One region of the Fervidobacterium ngatamarikiense genome, then DNA from elsewhere that is predicted to be linked to it. Evidence: riboswitches for the same ligand, from Rfam matches in the RefSeq annotation. Region 1 holds a riboswitch; each other region holds the start of a gene.
What was found. A riboswitch is a leader RNA that binds a small molecule or an ion and turns the genes downstream of it on or off. The one in region 1 is predicted to bind cobalamin.
Positions count from the first base shown of each region.

Region 2: it holds a riboswitch for cobalamin, as region 1 does, so the genes downstream of both, cobT (nicotinate-nucleotide--dimethylbenzimidazole phosphoribosyltransferase) here and JM64_RS02930 (ABC transporter substrate-binding protein) in region 1, are expected to answer to the same signal.
Region 3: it holds a riboswitch for cobalamin, as region 1 does, so the genes downstream of both, JM64_RS05050 (ATP-grasp domain-containing protein) here and JM64_RS02930 (ABC transporter substrate-binding protein) in region 1, are expected to answer to the same signal.

Region 1 is NZ_CP011393.1:615,157-620,653, forward strand. It holds gene JM64_RS02925 (FecCD family ABC transporter permease) at 8-1,009, opposite strand; gene JM64_RS02930 (ABC transporter substrate-binding protein) at 1,013-1,921, opposite strand; cobalamin riboswitch at 1,980-2,147, opposite strand; gene JM64_RS02935 (hypothetical protein) at 2,189-2,605, opposite strand; gene feoB (ferrous iron transport protein B) at 2,602-4,503, opposite strand; gene JM64_RS02945 (FeoA family protein) at 4,509-4,967, opposite strand; gene glnA (type I glutamate--ammonia ligase) at 5,271-5,497, shown strand, end outside.
Region 2 is NZ_CP011393.1:1,233,959-1,239,455, forward strand. It holds gene JM64_RS05810 (hypothetical protein) at 1-334, opposite strand, end outside; gene JM64_RS05815 (extracellular solute-binding protein) at 485-1,510, opposite strand; cobalamin riboswitch at 1,644-1,819, shown strand; gene cobT (nicotinate-nucleotide--dimethylbenzimidazole phosphoribosyltransferase) at 1,884-2,927, shown strand; gene cobU (bifunctional adenosylcobinamide kinase/adenosylcobinamide-phosphate guanylyltransferase) at 2,924-3,421, shown strand; gene cbiR (cobamide remodeling phosphodiesterase CbiR) at 3,418-4,095, shown strand; gene JM64_RS05835 (adenosylcobinamide-GDP ribazoletransferase) at 4,097-4,846, shown strand; gene JM64_RS05840 (cobyric acid synthase) at 4,851-5,497, shown strand, end outside.
Region 3 is NZ_CP011393.1:1,071,761-1,077,257, reverse strand. It holds gene JM64_RS05055 (ABC transporter substrate-binding protein) at 1-952, opposite strand, end outside; cobalamin riboswitch at 1,331-1,513, shown strand; gene JM64_RS05050 (ATP-grasp domain-containing protein) at 1,575-2,642, shown strand; gene JM64_RS05045 (succinate--CoA ligase subunit alpha) at 2,632-3,483, shown strand; gene JM64_RS05040 (YitT family protein) at 3,450-4,313, shown strand; gene JM64_RS05035 (aspartate-semialdehyde dehydrogenase) at 4,749-5,497, shown strand, end outside.

The DNA of each region.
Region 1 (5,497 bases):
AAATAAATCACTTTGCAACCCCGTTTTTCCACTTCATCAAAACAAACATAAACGGAGCACCTATGAACGATGTAATAATTCCAACTGGAATTTCAATAGGGTTTAACAACGTACGTGCAAGTGTGTCACAAACTGACATTAGCATACCACCTATTAAAATTGTTGCTAAAAGATTTCTACTATGTTTGGGACCAGCAATTGTCCGTGCCATGTGTGGAACTACCAGTCCAACAAAGCCTATGATACCTGTTTTGGAAACAAATGTAGCAGTAACAAATGAACCAAGCAAATAAAAAGTCCATTTTAAGGCTTCCACATTGATACCTAAACTCTTTGCTTCTTTTTCACCCAAGGTCATAACGTCCAGTTGTTTGTTTAACGTAAAGGCTAAGGTTACGAAAACTGTTAAGGAAATCACAGGAACAGTTAAATCTCTGAAAGTTATTCCCGAGAATGAACCGTAGAGCCAAACGTGCCCAGTTACAAGAGATTTATTTGCAATGTTTAAAAGTAACATACTACCAGCGGAAAATAATGTGCTAACCAATACACCACTTAAAACAAGATGAACTGTTGGTACCACATTTCCTTTCTTTGCAAGTATTATGGAAAGACTAGAAGCGATTAACGCAAATATGAAACTCATCGTGGGGACACTCACATGGGCAATCGAGTTCACAATAAAGTATATTGCTAAGAGTGCACCAAAACTAGCTCCGGCGGATGTTCCTATAAGATAAGGGTCAACAAGAGGATTTTTCATTATCGCTTGGAATATATTTCCTACCAACGACAGTGCTATTCCCGTTAGTGTTGCCATTAAAACCCTTGGAAACCTCAAGTTCCATATCATATATTTTTCGGCGCTTTCTTGTTGAAGAAGTTGGAATATTTTCAAAGGACTGACATACACTGTTCCAAAGGACAAGTTAAAAACAAAAACTATGACGAAAATAAAGGGGAGGGAATACCTCCCCAAAGTTTTGAACCATTTTTGGGTTCTAGCCAATTATTACTTACCTCCGTAGAAGAAGTTATAGAAAATATCCAAATACTTGAAAATATGTGGTGCTGCTTGGCTAACCTCATCACCATCGACTATCAAAACTTTACCTTGTTTTACTGCTTTTAAATTCTTCATTATTGAATGGTTTTTTACAGCCTGCTCAACTTCTTTTGGATCACCATATGCTCCGATTATTATTACATCAGGATCATTTTTAACAAGCCATTCCCAACTTACAGGTAACCATCCGTTATTTCCTGTGTATGGAGCTGCTATATTTCTACCACCGGCGATGACGATAAGTTCGTTCATATACGAACCAGTTCCTGCCGTCCATAGTTGTTTCGCATTTTCGTCTGGTGTTGTTATTGTGAAAAACACCGTCGGTCTGCTTTCCAATGGAATTTTCGAAGTTTTTTGTCCAATTTCTGTCATTTTATTTCTGAGCTCGGAGACAAGCTTGTCGGCCTTGTTTTTGACATTGAAAACGGCACCGAGTTGACCAACAGCTTTAATTATATCTGTCAAAGTGTTTGCGTTTAAAACATAAGCTGTGAGATTTGCTTTTTCTAGTTTTTCCACTTCTGGGAATTGGAAACCACCGAACATGATAACTAGGTCAGGCTTTAGAGAATGAATTTTCTCGATGTTTAAAGGCACCATGTTGCCTATGTTCTCTGCCTTTTTGTAATTATCCCAAGTAGTAACACCGACGATTCGATTTTCAAGTCCAAGAGCTTGCAAATACCTTGTCGCACTTGGTGCAGCAGAGACAACCCTTCTTGGTGGCATTGGAATATTCACAATTCTTCCAGCATCATCAACAACCGCAATAGCAAGTGAAAAAACTGTCACAATGAGCATGAACATGACGAAAAGCTTTCTTAAAGAGCCAAAAGAAAACGACTTAACCATACACAAACCCTCCCTCTTTGCAAAAATTTGTTGCCATCCCCAGGCTACGTGGTGGATGGCCACCTTCCTTCGTATGTCAGGTCTCCCGACTCGCGGATCATCCTACTCCCTGCGCCTTCCCAGCTTTAAAGCCAGTGGCACTGTGCAGGTTTCGTCCCCGCTCACGGTGGCGGCCCCGTGCCGGATTCTCACCGGACTTCCCTTGGACATACGAAGGGAGGTTTATTTTAACTTGTTTTCTAGTTCATATTATACTACCGCCATTAATTAATGACAACAAGTTTTATTTGCATCTGTACTCATTAAGTCTGTTTTATCAGGTTTTAGCGCAGCTTTTCGTAAGTGGATTACATATATAATTGAATATGCGCCTGTAATCAAGAGCATAACGTCCCCAGGACTCAGTTTATAGATTTCTTCACCAATAAGTACATTAACTATAGAAAATGTAAACGTGAAGAATACATATCCTGCAGCAATTAAGAAAAGTATGCTCCCAACATACAGATGTGCGATTTTAAAAGTGTACTCATTACTTCCAAATTCTTGGAAACCTGATATTAGAACGGACATAAACGACAGTATCACCAAAGAGAACAAATATTGCCCTTCTATAACGTATAAAATGAAGGTTACCAGGGAAAGAATTAACATTATTGCAAGCATTCTGTTAATACTTCTCATAGTATCCACCTTCCCGTTGTGTATACTACCAACGAAAGTAAGTAGGAAATAGCAAGACTGTAAAAAACTGCAAATAATGTATATTTCGAGCTATTTGTTTCACTTTTTATTGCTGCAAGTGTAGCGAAGCATGGCATATAACCAAGTATAAAGGTCATTAGTGTTGCACCTATGAGAGGGTCAAAATGAATATTGGAAACGTTGCCGTAAAATTGTGAAAGCGAGGATACTATGACTTCCTTTGCGACTCCCCCAAATATAAGCGCTGACACTATTTGCCATGAAAATCCTAAAGGTGCAAACAATGGTTGAAGAAATTTTCCAAGCATGGAAACGAAGCTATTATCTACGTCTCCTCTACCTGGAAAATAAGTTAACACCCAAATTACAATGCTTGTAGCAAAAATAATCGTTCCGGCTTTTTCGAGAAAGTGCTTTCCTCTGTTCCACACGTAAGTCAGAATATTTGGGAGTTTAGGAAATCGGTACCTTGGTAATTCCATAACAAGAGGAACCGATTCACCCTTTAGAATTACTTTGTTTACTATCCTTGATGACAAAGCTGTGAGAAGAAGGCTCAAGGCATATATTGCAAAAAAAGCTTCTGCTTTATGGTTTGAGAATGCCACGTTAACAATCAGAAGATACACGGGAATCCTTGCACTACAACTAATGAAAGGCGAAACCAAGATAGTCGTAACTCTTTCGCGCTCGTCCGATAAACCCCGGGCTGCCATGACGCTGCTTACATTACACCCGAAACCTAATAACAATGTCATGAAAGACCTCCCGGTTAATCTCAATGAATACATTAACTTGTCGACTAAAAAGGCTATGCGTGGGAGATAACCGCTCTCTTCCATGATTCCAAGTGCAAAAAAGAGTGCAAAGATACTTGGAACAAATGCCAAAACACTACCTACACCATTTATGATTCCTTGCGATATTAATGAACTCAGTATAGTTTCGCTTCCAACAGAATCTGCGATTTTTTCAAAAAGATACTCAAGTAACCCTACCAAAGGTTCTGATACCTTGAAAGTAAAGTTGAAGGCCATATAAATTAGAGACAAAAATACAGGAATACCTATATACTTATGTGTTAAAACATGGTCGAGGGCTTCTGTAACAGTAAGTGCCTCGCCTGTTCTTTGAATCGAAAGCTGGACAACGTTTGTTATATATTCGTACTTCGTCAAAGGTATTGATGTTTTAATTTCCTGAGAAATCGTCTCTAATATATCCTTTGGACAATCTTTTTTCAAAAACGCTCTTGCATATTTGTCTCCTTCAATAATTTTAACTGCAGTAAATCTCTTATTAAAAGTTTCTTCTACACATTGCTCTATTTCTTTAATTATTTCTTCAGTTTCCTTTCCATAATCTATTACAATAGGTCTTGTTGTTCTTTTGAAGGATTCCACAATCTTTTCTTTAAGCTCTTCGATTCCTTCTCCAGTGTGAGCTGATGTAAGCACAACTGGAGCTCTAAGAAATTTCTCAAGGGAAGACTTGTCAATTTTTGTTCCAGATTTTTTTGCTTCATCGATAGCGTTAAACACAGCGATTACATTTAATCCTAACTCGCAAGCTTCTAAGAGTAAAAACATCCCCTGTTCAGGACTCATACTATCTATGACAACGACAGTAACATTTGGTGGAGAAAAAAGTAGATAATCTCTTGTCAATTTCTCGTCTACAGATGTCGCTGTTAGACTGTAAACACCTGGTAAATCAACAAAATGTAGAGTGTAGTCTTTGTAAGTTGTAGCTCCTTCAATCCTCGTAACTGTAACGCCAGGCCAATTAGCAACGTACTGCCTGGCACCTACTAATTTATTGAAAAGGCTGGTCTTTCCAACATTTGGGTTACCCAATAAGCCTACAGTTATCACCACAGTTTTCAACTCCCTTGCTCGGATTGAGTTTCAGCGCTTGTTACCAGTATCTTTGAAAGCTTCCCAAATCCGATATGAAAGGTTCCCAGCGATGTAACAACTCTTCTGTCACCAAGCAGTCTGATAGTTGAACCTTCCGTTATCCCTACTTTCGATAACCGACGATGTATAATATGCCCTCCCAGAATTTGTTTTACTTTATATAATCCCGGAGTAGCACTGGAAAGAGGTATAATTGAATCTCTAAGTATTTCTACTTCGACAAGACTTGCTTCTGACTGCCTCAAGCTTATAAGTTTATTGAAAACTTTGTATATCCTCGGGTCACCCATCGGCGCACTCTTTACTACTGTTATCGTTACCCCGGGCATGATGCCAATGGCTCTGAGCTTTGGCGAAATTTCGGATTCTTCTACATCCTTGACCATTACTTTAGCACCAACGGGTGCCTCTGACAGTTTCACATATTTCACCTCGCATTTCAGGATTCAGAATTGGGAAGAATGGTTTTAGAGTTTTGTTGAGAGTGATTCTCAATAAGATTGTAAATGGGAAAGAAAAGATTGTCAACACAATTTTTTTGAAACAAAGTGCAGCTCCTTTTTCGTATTAACTTTGCGTTGGACGATATTGCCGGAAATATGTGATTATAATTGACTGTTAAGAGTAAAAGTGATAAAATACAATTATAGTTGTTATTTCGTGTTTTTACTCACTATTTTTAGATTGCGAAGAGTGGGGGGAAAGTTATGGCGTCAAACAAAGACATAACTCGTGAGGAGCTTTTTAGGTTTGTGGAAGAAAACCAGGTCAGGTTTGTAAGATTGCAGTTTACGGATATCAACGGGATGATGAAAAATGTTGAAATCCCTGTTGATGAACTTGAGACAGCTTTAGAATCGGGTATCATGTTTGATGGTTCTTCCGTTGAGGGTTTTGCAAGGCTTCATGAATCTGATATGTACCTTAAACCAGATTTGAGAACAGTTGCCAT
Region 2 (5,497 bases), 620 kb from region 1:
AAGCTGAAGAAAAGCTTGTGTAGTGTTTTTCCTTTCCATTGTCTCCATTACTTCTAAGCACAACTGTCGACAATTTGTCTACGAATTCAGGTTCTAAAACAATTCCTTCTTGCGAGATAACTTCCGATATGTGATAAGCAACATCATATACCCTGAAGATATTTGTGTTATAAAGTGAATTCACAACCGCAACTTTGACAAGTGTTGATTGCAGTGTGAAGTCTGGGAAGTTGTTTCTAATTTTTTTGAGTGCTTTCTCAATATTTAGAAGTTCGCTAGATAAATCGTATAACTTAGTAGCTGATTCAACTTGCTCTTTGAATATCTTTATCATCTGACCACCTCTGTGGTGTTATTGAAATTCTACCACTATTCTACAACAACTAGCCTTGTTTTGTTCCACAATATTTGCGAAAGGTTGTTACAAAAAAAGCGGAGCTCTTTACCAGCCCCGCTTTGTTACCTACATTTTAGCTTGCTTTGATTATTTGATTATCTCTTCCCAGGCTTTGTTGTACAGATCAATGTGTTCTCCAATGTAATCTATTATCTCGCAGTTACTAAGTTCGTCGAGCGTGTAGAGTGGCTCAACTTTTTTATATTTTTGTGCATCGGTGATAGGAGATGGTATCATCAAATAGTCAGATATCTGAGCTGCAATTTCTGGTCTCAGAATGAAGTTTATAAATTTGTATGCCAGGTCCTTGTTTTTGGCATCCTTTAGAATTACCATGTTGTCAATCCAGAGTGTTCCACCTTCCTTTGGAACAAAGAACTCAAAATTCTCTAAATCTTCTTCAGGAATCAGTTGGAACACGTTCTCAGGATATCCGTGCACAACCCAGAATTCCCCATTCACAACACCTTGTGCATAAGTTGTTGCATCAAATTTGACGATATTTTCTTTCCATTTCAATATGACTTGCTTTGCTTGTTCGATTTCGTCTGGATTTGTTGTGTTCACCGAATATCCAAGGTATTTTAACGCTGCTCCAAAAACTTCGCGCATATCATCAAGGAGTGTCATTTTGCCTTTCAAATCAGCACGTTCATATATACTCCAAGATTTTTCGTAATCTTTGAGGTATTTTTTGTTCACTATCAAACCTGTGGTACCCATCATATACGGGACTGAATATTCGTGATTCGGGTCGTATGTTGTTTTAGATAAGACGATAGGGTCGATATTTTTGAAATTTGGTATTTTGCTTAAGTCAAGTTTTTCCAAAAGTCCTTCATTAATCATCATTTTAACGTGGTCACCTGAGGGAAAAACTATGTCGTATCCTGTTCCGCCCGATTTAATCTTTGCAAACATCTCTTCATTTGATGCAAACGTGTCGTAAATGACCTTACAGTTGTACTCTTTCTCAAATTGTTGGATAACTTCCTCAGGAATATAATCTGCCCAGTTGTAGATGCGCAAAACATTTGATTTGTTGCATGAAGAAAGTAAGAAGAATACCGAAAAAACCACAATCACAAAGGCAAACAACAAGAATTTTTTCATGCCCATCCTCCTCCCCGTTAAATTTGCGACCAAAAAAGTTCATTTACTCTAATAATTATAACATAAAGTCAGAAATTTATGTAAAAGCAAAGTTGTAAAACCCAAACGTTTTGGGGTAAAATAATAAAAAACAAATAACCACATCCCACATAGTGTATGGGAACGCCGGTGCAAATCCGGGGCTGCCCAGCAACCGTGAGTGGGGACGAAATCCGCATAAAAGCCACTGGCTCAGGTTTTTGAGCTGGGAAGGCGCGGAGAGTAGGATGATCCACGAGCCGGGAGACCGACTATGTGGGAATCAATTCCCGACAGCTCGGGCTGTTTGGGAAATTTTTTCTTTGATTAATAAAAGCAAAAGGGGGGTTTACGTATGGAAAAAGGAATGTTTGAAAACGTTTTGAAAGACAGTATCATGAGACGTCTGAACAATTTGACAAAACCTATTGGTAGCCTTGGATACTTGGAAAAAATCGCTTTGAAGATGGGACTAATCCAGAACAAAGTAATACCAGACCTTCCGAAGGTTAAAAGAATTTATGTTTTTGCTGCCGACCATGGTGTGGTAGAACAGGGGGTTTCTGCTTATCCAAAACAAGTTACATACCAAATGGTTCTGAATTTTCTTAACGGCGGTGCGGCCATAAACGTATTTGGTAGACATGTTGGAGCGGATGTTTACGTGGTTGATGCCGGAGTCGATGGAGACTTTGAATTCACACATCCAAATTTAATCAATGCAAAAATTGGTTATGGTACAGCCGATTTTACAAAAGGTCCTGCAATGACAAGAACGCAAGCAATTGAGTGTATTGAAAAAGGAAAAGAGATAGCGAAGAAAGCGATAGAAGAAGGTACAGACCTTCTTGTTTTAGGTGATATGGGGATTGGTAATACTACAACTGCAACGGCTATTTCTGTAGCATTTGGATTTGATATAGACGAGATTCTGGACATAGGTACTCCTATCGATAACGATACATTAGAAAGAAAGCGTCAAGCTGTAGAAAAAGCTATAGAAATAAATAAACCCAATGCCGATGATCCTATTGATGTACTCGAGAAAGTCGGAGGTTTTTGTATTGGTCAGATGGCAGGATTTATAATTGAGGCAACAAGCAGACATATTCCGGTCGTCGTAGATGGTTTTCCGACAACTGCAGCACTTTTGCTAGCTTGGAAGCTTGAACCTAGTGTGCTTGATTTTGTTTTCGCTGGTCACAAATCTAAGGTGAAAGGGCACAAGGTTTTACTTGATGCTATGAACCTTAGACCAATTCTTGACTTAGATATGAGGCTTGGAGAAGGAACTGGTGGAGCTTTGGCAATTTCTATTATAGAAGCGGCAATAAAGATGATACGAGAAATGGCGACATTCGACGATGCGGGTGTATCGAAAGGAAGTGATTCAGTTTGATACTTATAACTGGTGGAATGAAATCAGGTAAGAGTACGTTTGCACTAAACATGGCTTTAAAATACACCAAACGAGCTTTTCTAGCAACTGGTGTTCCGTTTGATGAAGAAATGAGGTTGAGAATAGAAAAGCATAAAGCGGAAAGAAAGGAGCTTTTCGATACTTTCGAAGAACCTGTCAATGTGACGGAAGTTCTCAAAAATATAGATAACAACTACGATGTTATCCTTTTTGAATGCCTTACAACCTACCTTGGCAACCTTTATTATTATCGACTTGATGTTCAGGAGCGTATTGATGGGCTCGTTGATGTTCTAAGCAATATGAGTAGTGATGTTATCGTAGTCACCAATGAAGTTGGTTGGGGAATTATACCTGAGAATCCAATAGCCAGGCAGTATGCCGAAATACTTGGAAAAACTAATACGCGACTAGCTAAGCTCGCAAAAGAAGTTTATCTTGTTGTCTCCGGAATAGGAGTGCGTATTAAATGAGCCAACTATTAGGTACAACATCTTGGGTCATACCTGGCACTTATTACGAAAACGTTGAGTATATAACTCGAAAGTTTCGTAACTTTGAATTCATTGAGCTACTTGTTTACACTTGGGATGATGATACTTACAGGTTATTTGAGCAAGAAAAGGAGCATTTACGCAAAATTGCACTCGAAAGACAAATTAAATATACTGTCCATCTTCCAACAGATAACATTACGAACGTTTTAAATGCATTTAAATACCTTGAGATGAACTTGGATATAGTAAATTATGTGCTACATCCTTTTGAAGATTGCACGGAAAAGGATAAGAAATTATTCCGCGCTCTTTTGTCACATCCAAAGATTTCTATTGAAAATCTAAAAGAACGAGTATTTAATCATTTACGAACAGTCTTTGACGTAGGGCACCATATTCTAGGAGCCAAAGTGGAAAACAGCTTCATTGATAACATTGTCGAAATCCATATGATGGGCGTTATTGAGGGAAAAGACCACCAAAAACTTGATTTGGAAACACTTGACAAAGTTTACCAAATACTTTCAGGTAGGCTTTTCACGGTGGAGTATCTTTGTTTTGAAATATTTGATGAAGACGAATTGGAGCAGTCCTTAGAATTGTGGGAGGAATTCAAAGACAAAATTTATAACACTGGGAGCATTGAATAACATGTGGAAAGAAGTCCTTACTGACTTTTTACTTACTTTATCATTTATCTCAAGGCTACCTGTCAAGATTAAAAATATTGACGAATGGGAAAAAAGAATAAAACGAATTCCCGTATATTTTCCCGTGATTGGATACATCCCTGGTACTATTTATTCCATTGGAGTTTTATTGGCTCATTCCTTGAGTAATTACAAATTGCTTTTCATTTTCGGAGCGATGGCTATTGGATACTATTTCTTTGACCTCTTCCATTTCGATGGTCTTCTTGATATGTTCGACGGCTTTTTAAACCAGTCAAACAAAGAACGTAGACTTGAGATAATGTCCAAAGGTAATGTTGGACCATTCGCTGTCTTTTATGGCATGCTCTACATCTTGCTCTTTTACCAACTCATGTCAACACTAAACTGGCAAGCATTCCTTTTTGCCTCTGTTTTTGGAAGATATGAAATGGCACTTTTGCTCACCTTTTCGAAACCTGCCAAACCAAAAGGATTGGGTGCTATGCTCTTTCCATACAACAAGCGATACACAGCATGTTCGATGATTTTCCTGATACCGTTACTTTTCATTAGCCCGCTAATGTTTTTTATTTCTCTCGCTTTAACCATAACCACGGCATACTTAATCTCCAGAGTTTCGGAAATTAAAATCGGTGGAATCACAGGTGATGTGCTTGGTGGGAGTTGTTTAATATCCCAAATGGTAGTCTTATTAGCATTTTATATATTCCATGCCTTTGGAAGGTGAGAAGATGTATTTAATGGTTGCAGGTACAATGTCGAACGTTGGAAAATCAACGTTAGTAATGGCTTTGTGCAGATACTTTACAAGAAAAGGTCTAAACGTAGCACCTTTCAAATCCCAAAATATGTCAAGAAAGTTTATCAACATCCAAAACGGGAAAGGGAAAATAGCGATAGCCCAGTATGTTCAAGCAATTGCATGCGAAAAAGAACCTACCATGGAATTCAATCCGATATTGATAGTCCCAAAAGAAGGAAAAACACAGGTTTATTTCATGGGTGAATTCATCGACTACTTAACATCTGAGCGTTACATGTTTGATTCAAAAGAAAAATTGTTTGCGCAAATCAGAGACATGCTTGAGAAATTGTCGAAAAACCATGATTTAGTAATCATCGAAGGAGCAGGTGCGTTCGTTGAACCGAACCTCAAAGACTCAGAGATAGTAAACCTTCGAGTTGCAAAGAGTGTTGGTGCGCAAGTTATTCTTGTTTCGGACATCTCAAGGGGTGGAGCATTCGCACAAGTTGCAGGTACCATCGAACTGATGGATAACAAAGAACAAAAACTTTTAAAGGGCTTTGTATTCACCAAATTCCATGGTGACAAATCACTTCTGAAAGACGCCCCACAAATACTTGCTAAAAGATATTC
Region 3 (5,497 bases), 460 kb from region 1:
CAAATTCAATTGCGACGTCAATAGTATCTGCATCACCTTTTTCGAGCATTGCTTTTCTTGTTGACCACTCAGGAATTGCCCAAATTATTACTTTCTTAATCTTTGCTGGTCCTCTCCAATAATTCTCATTTGCAACGAGAATTACTTTTTGTTGTTTTCTGTCCCATTCTACAAGTTTGTACGGACCTGTTCCAATTGCATAAGAATAGAGTGGTGACTGTTCTTTCGTAACGTCTTTGTATTTCCACCATGTGTCTGGTTTACCATCCCAAAGTCCAATTTTCACACATGTTTCTTTGTCAAGTATTGCTGCCCAGTGTGAGCTCTGTGCGATGATGTTGAGGAAAGGAGCATATGGTCTCTTGAGCTTAATTACCACATTATCTCCTTGAACTTGGATCGCCGGGTCAATGACTTGCTTGTAAAAATTAACAAGTTTTTCTCTATATTCTGGTTTTGGCTGCCCATTCTGGTCGAATATTTCGCTAACAGGCTTTCCAACAAACTGTTCAATAGCTTCGTCTCTCGAATGGAAACCAAAGATAGCATACCAGAGCATCCACATTGGACCACCATCTGGGTCGTAAAGAAGACCGCGTTCAAATGAATACTTCACATCTTCTGGGGTAAGTGGATTACCGTTGTGGAATTTTACACCCTTTCTAATTGGAAAAATATACGTTTTTCCACCATCTTTAATGAGTCCGTTCTTGACAGTTGGAACTTCCGTAGCAAGTCTCGGCTCAAACTCGCTAACGCTTTGACCTTTGTAGGCTATGAGGTTTTCATAGATATTGTAGAGTACTTCACCGCTTGTTGTGTCATATGCTAGATGGGGATCAAGCGTGTCTGGTTCACCTATGGTTGCTTCAACAAATACTGTTGGGTCGAAAGCTGCAAGTAGGAGAATAGAGGCAAATACAAGTAGCGAGAGTGCCAGTGACTTTTTCATGTGACTTCCTCCTCTCAGTGTAGTGTCTGATGTTTGAAAAATAGTGTCCCTTGCAGCTTCCCCCCTCTTTAGCAAAAATAATTATATTTGGTTTTTAAATGCGGGTCAATCGCTATGCTTGTAAATATTGATTTTACTTTGCTTTCTATTGATAAACTTAGATTAAGATAGCGTTTATTTTTTCGATACTGTGCGTGCTGGGAAATTCTTTCTGCTTTATAGAGTTAACGGAACAAAAGCAAAACGTGAAAATAATTAAATGTTGTCGTTTAACAGCTATTAATAGCCTCAAAAGGTCATTAGTTTGGGGTTGATTTTTGCAAACGAGTAAGTTAGCATTTTTGTTGGATAATAAGAATTTTAAATCACAAAAATTTAATACTCCCTCCCCTTAAAGGTGCACTTACGTGCTTAAAAGGGAACTCCGGTGAAAATCCGGGACGGTCGGGCCACCGTGAGTGGGGACGAAACCTGCAAAATGCCACTGGCTTTAATGCTGGGAAGGCGCAGGGAGTAGGGTGATCCACGAGTCGGGAGACCTGCCTTTAAGGGAATGGGTGCCCCAAAAACCATCGATTTTTGGGGGTATTTTTCTTTAAATCTCGAAAGGGGGTAGAAAGGTATGAAGATTCACGAGTATTTGGCAAAGGATATCCTGAGGGCGGAAAAAGTAAGAGTACCAAGAAGCTATTTGGTAACATCCGAAGAACTAGCAGAAGAAAAGTCTTTAAGGAAGTGCTTGGAAAGGCTCGGTTTTCCGCAGGTCCTTAAAGCTCAAGTATTAGTTGGTGGGAGGATGAAAGCCGGCGGAATTGTGGTCGCCGAAAATTTGGAAAAAAGTCTCGAAGGTATTAGGAAGATTTTGGGGATGAAGATAAAAGGAGAGGAACCCTACGGAGTATTAGTTGAAGAATACATTCCGCATGACACTGAGAGATACATTTCACTTTCAATCGACAGAAATGTCAGAGACGCTGTGTTTGTGTATTCTGAGGTTGGTGGTGTGGACATAGAAGAATTTGCATCGAAATATCCAGACAAAGTGCTGCGTACAAGCAACATACGAGAACTTCCCAAAGACCTTCAGGAATTTGCGAAGCAGTTGTACGATATATTCGTAAGATACGATTTAACGTTGCTCGAGATTAATCCTTTTGTTTTTAAAGACGGAGATTTTTACGCGTTAGATGCCGTGTTTCATGTGGATGACAGTGCGCTGTATAGACAATTGTGGGCATATGAGGATACTGAAGAAACAAATTCTTTCGTGCCGTTTGAAAATGGAGAAATTGGCGTGATTGGCTGTGGTGCAGGGATTGTTATGGCAACGATAGATATACTTGTTGAGCATGGTTACAAACCAGCTAATTTTTGTGATTTGGGCGGTGGTGCAACAATGGAAAGTGTTTACGAGGCGTTGAAAAAAGTCATGTCTTTGTGTAGTAAAGCAGTTTTGAATATCTTTGGGGGCATCACCGATTGTTTGGAAATAGCCAAAGGCGTTGTGAATTTTAAAGAAGAAGACCCAGATTTCGAAATTTATATTAGGTTGTCTGGAAACAACGAATTTCTGGCAAAAGAATTATTAAAAAAGCACGGAATTTATGCTGTTGACGATATGAAAGATTTAATTGAAAGACTTCAAGAAGATGAGAAGGTTCAAAAGAGGGGTGTTAACGATGTTTTTTAAAACAAATACAGTTTGTGTTTACGGCGGAACAGGAAGATATGGAAGTTATCACCTCAAAAGGATGATTGAATACGGGACGAATGTAGTATGTGTGGTGAGTAAGAACAAACATATACAACGCATGGATGGTGTGCCAGTCTATCAAAGCCTCAGTGAGAGTTTTGAAAAGCCAGATACAGCTGTCTTTTTTGTTCCACCTCAAAATGTTTTAGAAGCGTTTAAGGATGCTGTTGATAATGGTGTGGTGAATTTTGTAATAATAACTGAACATGTTCCTGTTCACGATACGCTAAAGATGTTGAAACTGGCAAGAGAAAAGGGAGCTACAATAGTTGGTCCCAATTGCCCAGGTGTTATAAACCCTCATGAGCGAGTTAAGGTTGGTATCATGCCGGAAAAGTATTTTAAAGCAGGAAATGTAGCCATCATTTCAAGAAGCGGCACGCTAATGTATGAAACAGCGAAACATCTGAGTGAGAATCCAGGTGTCGGTGTAGCACTTGGGTTGGGTGGAGATCCCGTTGTGGGGACAAATGTTTCGGAAGCTTTTGAGATAGTGAAAAAACTAGGTTACGAAAAAGTATTGCTAATTGGTGAAATTGGTGGTGAAGATGAGGTAAGAGGTGTTGAGCATGCATTAAAAATAGGCTTCTCTCCAGAAAACATCGTTGCTTTCTTCGCAGGTAGACATGCTCCAGAAGGGAAACGTATGGGGCATGCGGGAGCAATTATTGAAGGAGAAAGGGGAAAGGTTTCTTTTAAGGAACAAAGACTAAAAGAATTAGGAGTTAAGGTGGTGAAATTTCCGTGGGAAGTGAAAGACGCTTGGAGAATTTGGTAAAGGAATACTTCCTCTCTTCCTTTGGAGTATTGCTCACAGCTCTGGGGTTGGTTATTTTCCTTATTCCAAATAACATCGCGGCTGGTGGAGCTTCAGGTCTTGCAATAGTCTTGAACAGATTAATCCCACTTTCAGTGGGTATATGGATGTATATCATAAATATTACACTTTTTCTGACAGCATTTCTGATAATAGGATTTGACTTCAGTTTTAAAACGATATATTGCACTTTTTTGCTGAATTTTTTGATAGATTTCTTCGACAGGATATTGCCTATTTACAAGTATCAAGGTAAAGACGTAATTCTTGCTGTATTCTTTGGGGATATACTAACTGCCATTGGTATGGCTATAGCGTTTTCCCAAAACGCCTCGACAGGTGGAACTGATATTATTGCAAAGATATTGAACAAGTTTTTTGGTGCACCATTTGGTATGTCAATATTGTTCATCGACTTTGCCATAGGTCTTGCCGCAGGGCTCGTTTACAACATTGATACGGGTTTGTATTCGATACTTGCCATAATAGTCAACGGAACAACCATAGACTTTGTATTGAAGGGCTTGGAACTTTCCGTAAATGTATGGGTCGTTTCCGAGAAGATTGACGAAATCAAGGATTTTGTCTTATCGGAATTAGGTAGAGGTTGCACTGTCTTCGAAGCCAAAGGAGGGTATACTGGCTTGCCACGTAATGTGTTGTTGATTGTTTTGAAAAGACGAAAACTTCATGAATTGGTCAATACAATCAGAACTGTTGATCCAAAAGCTTTCTTTCTTGTGAACGAGGCAAGGTATGTTTACGGAGAAGGTTTCAAAGAGATTGTATAATAAATCCCTTCCCATGTTCTTTGCTCATAGTCTTGCCCTCCTTTTAACGGAGGGCTTTTTTAGTTAAAATCATGTATTGACAAGGTATGGTAGTTTTGTGATATAATAAAGCCAAATATGTTACGTTAGAAAAAGTGAGAAAAAACAAGTAAAACAGAGATTTAATGAGATTGAGTCAGGAGGACATCATAACGTGCTTGATTATCAAAATTTATCAATTGAGAACTTCATGAACGTTGAAATCAATATGAAATCTAAAGCTAAACGCAGCTGCCCGCTTTATGGTGGTCAGCTTGCGTTTGGCTTGGGATAAAAACCCACGCAAGCCAGTAACAAAAGACTACCATAGGCGGGCTACAGTGAAAAACTGTAGCCCGCTTTTTTTATTAGGCTTACAAATTCTCCAATCCATCATAAAAAAAGGAGGTATCAGTTATGGGGTTCAAAGTCGGTGTTGTAGGAGCAACAGGAGCGGTTGGAAGAACGATGGTTGAGGTTCTTGAAAAAAGTGAGGTTCCAGTTTCCGAACTCAGACTCTTTGCATCGGAAAGGTCAGCCGGTCAAACTTTAACGTTCAAAGGTGTACAAGTGAAGGTCGAGGTTCTTACAGAAGAAGCTATGAGGGAAGGTTTTGACTATTTGCTTTTCTCAGCTGGTGCAGATGTTTCAAGAAGATACGCACCGATTGCAGCACAAGCGGGAACAACGGTGATTGATAACTCATCTGCGTTTAGAATGGTCCCAGAAATTCCGCTTGTTGTTCCGGAAATAAACGGGAAGCTGCTAAAGGGATACCATGGAATCGTTGCAAACCCGAATTGTTCAACTATTCAAATGGTCTTAGCACTCTACAGAGTACATGATAGATACCATCTGCACGAGATATTTGTCTCAACATACCAGGCTGTTTCTGGAGCAGGTCATAAGGCAGTTGTTGAATACGAAAGGCAACTTGCCGGTGATACAACACATGCAGTTTTCCCAAGACAGATTGCCCACAACGTCATTCCACTTATAGGCGATTTAAAAGATGATATATCTCAAGAGGAGTGGAAGATGATAAACGAAACAAGGAAAATATTGAATTCAAGGTCTATCGCTGTATTCCCAACAACTGTAAGGGTTCCTGTTAGAGTGGGACATTCGGAAAGTGTTGTAGCTCGAACTCTCTTCCCAATAATGTC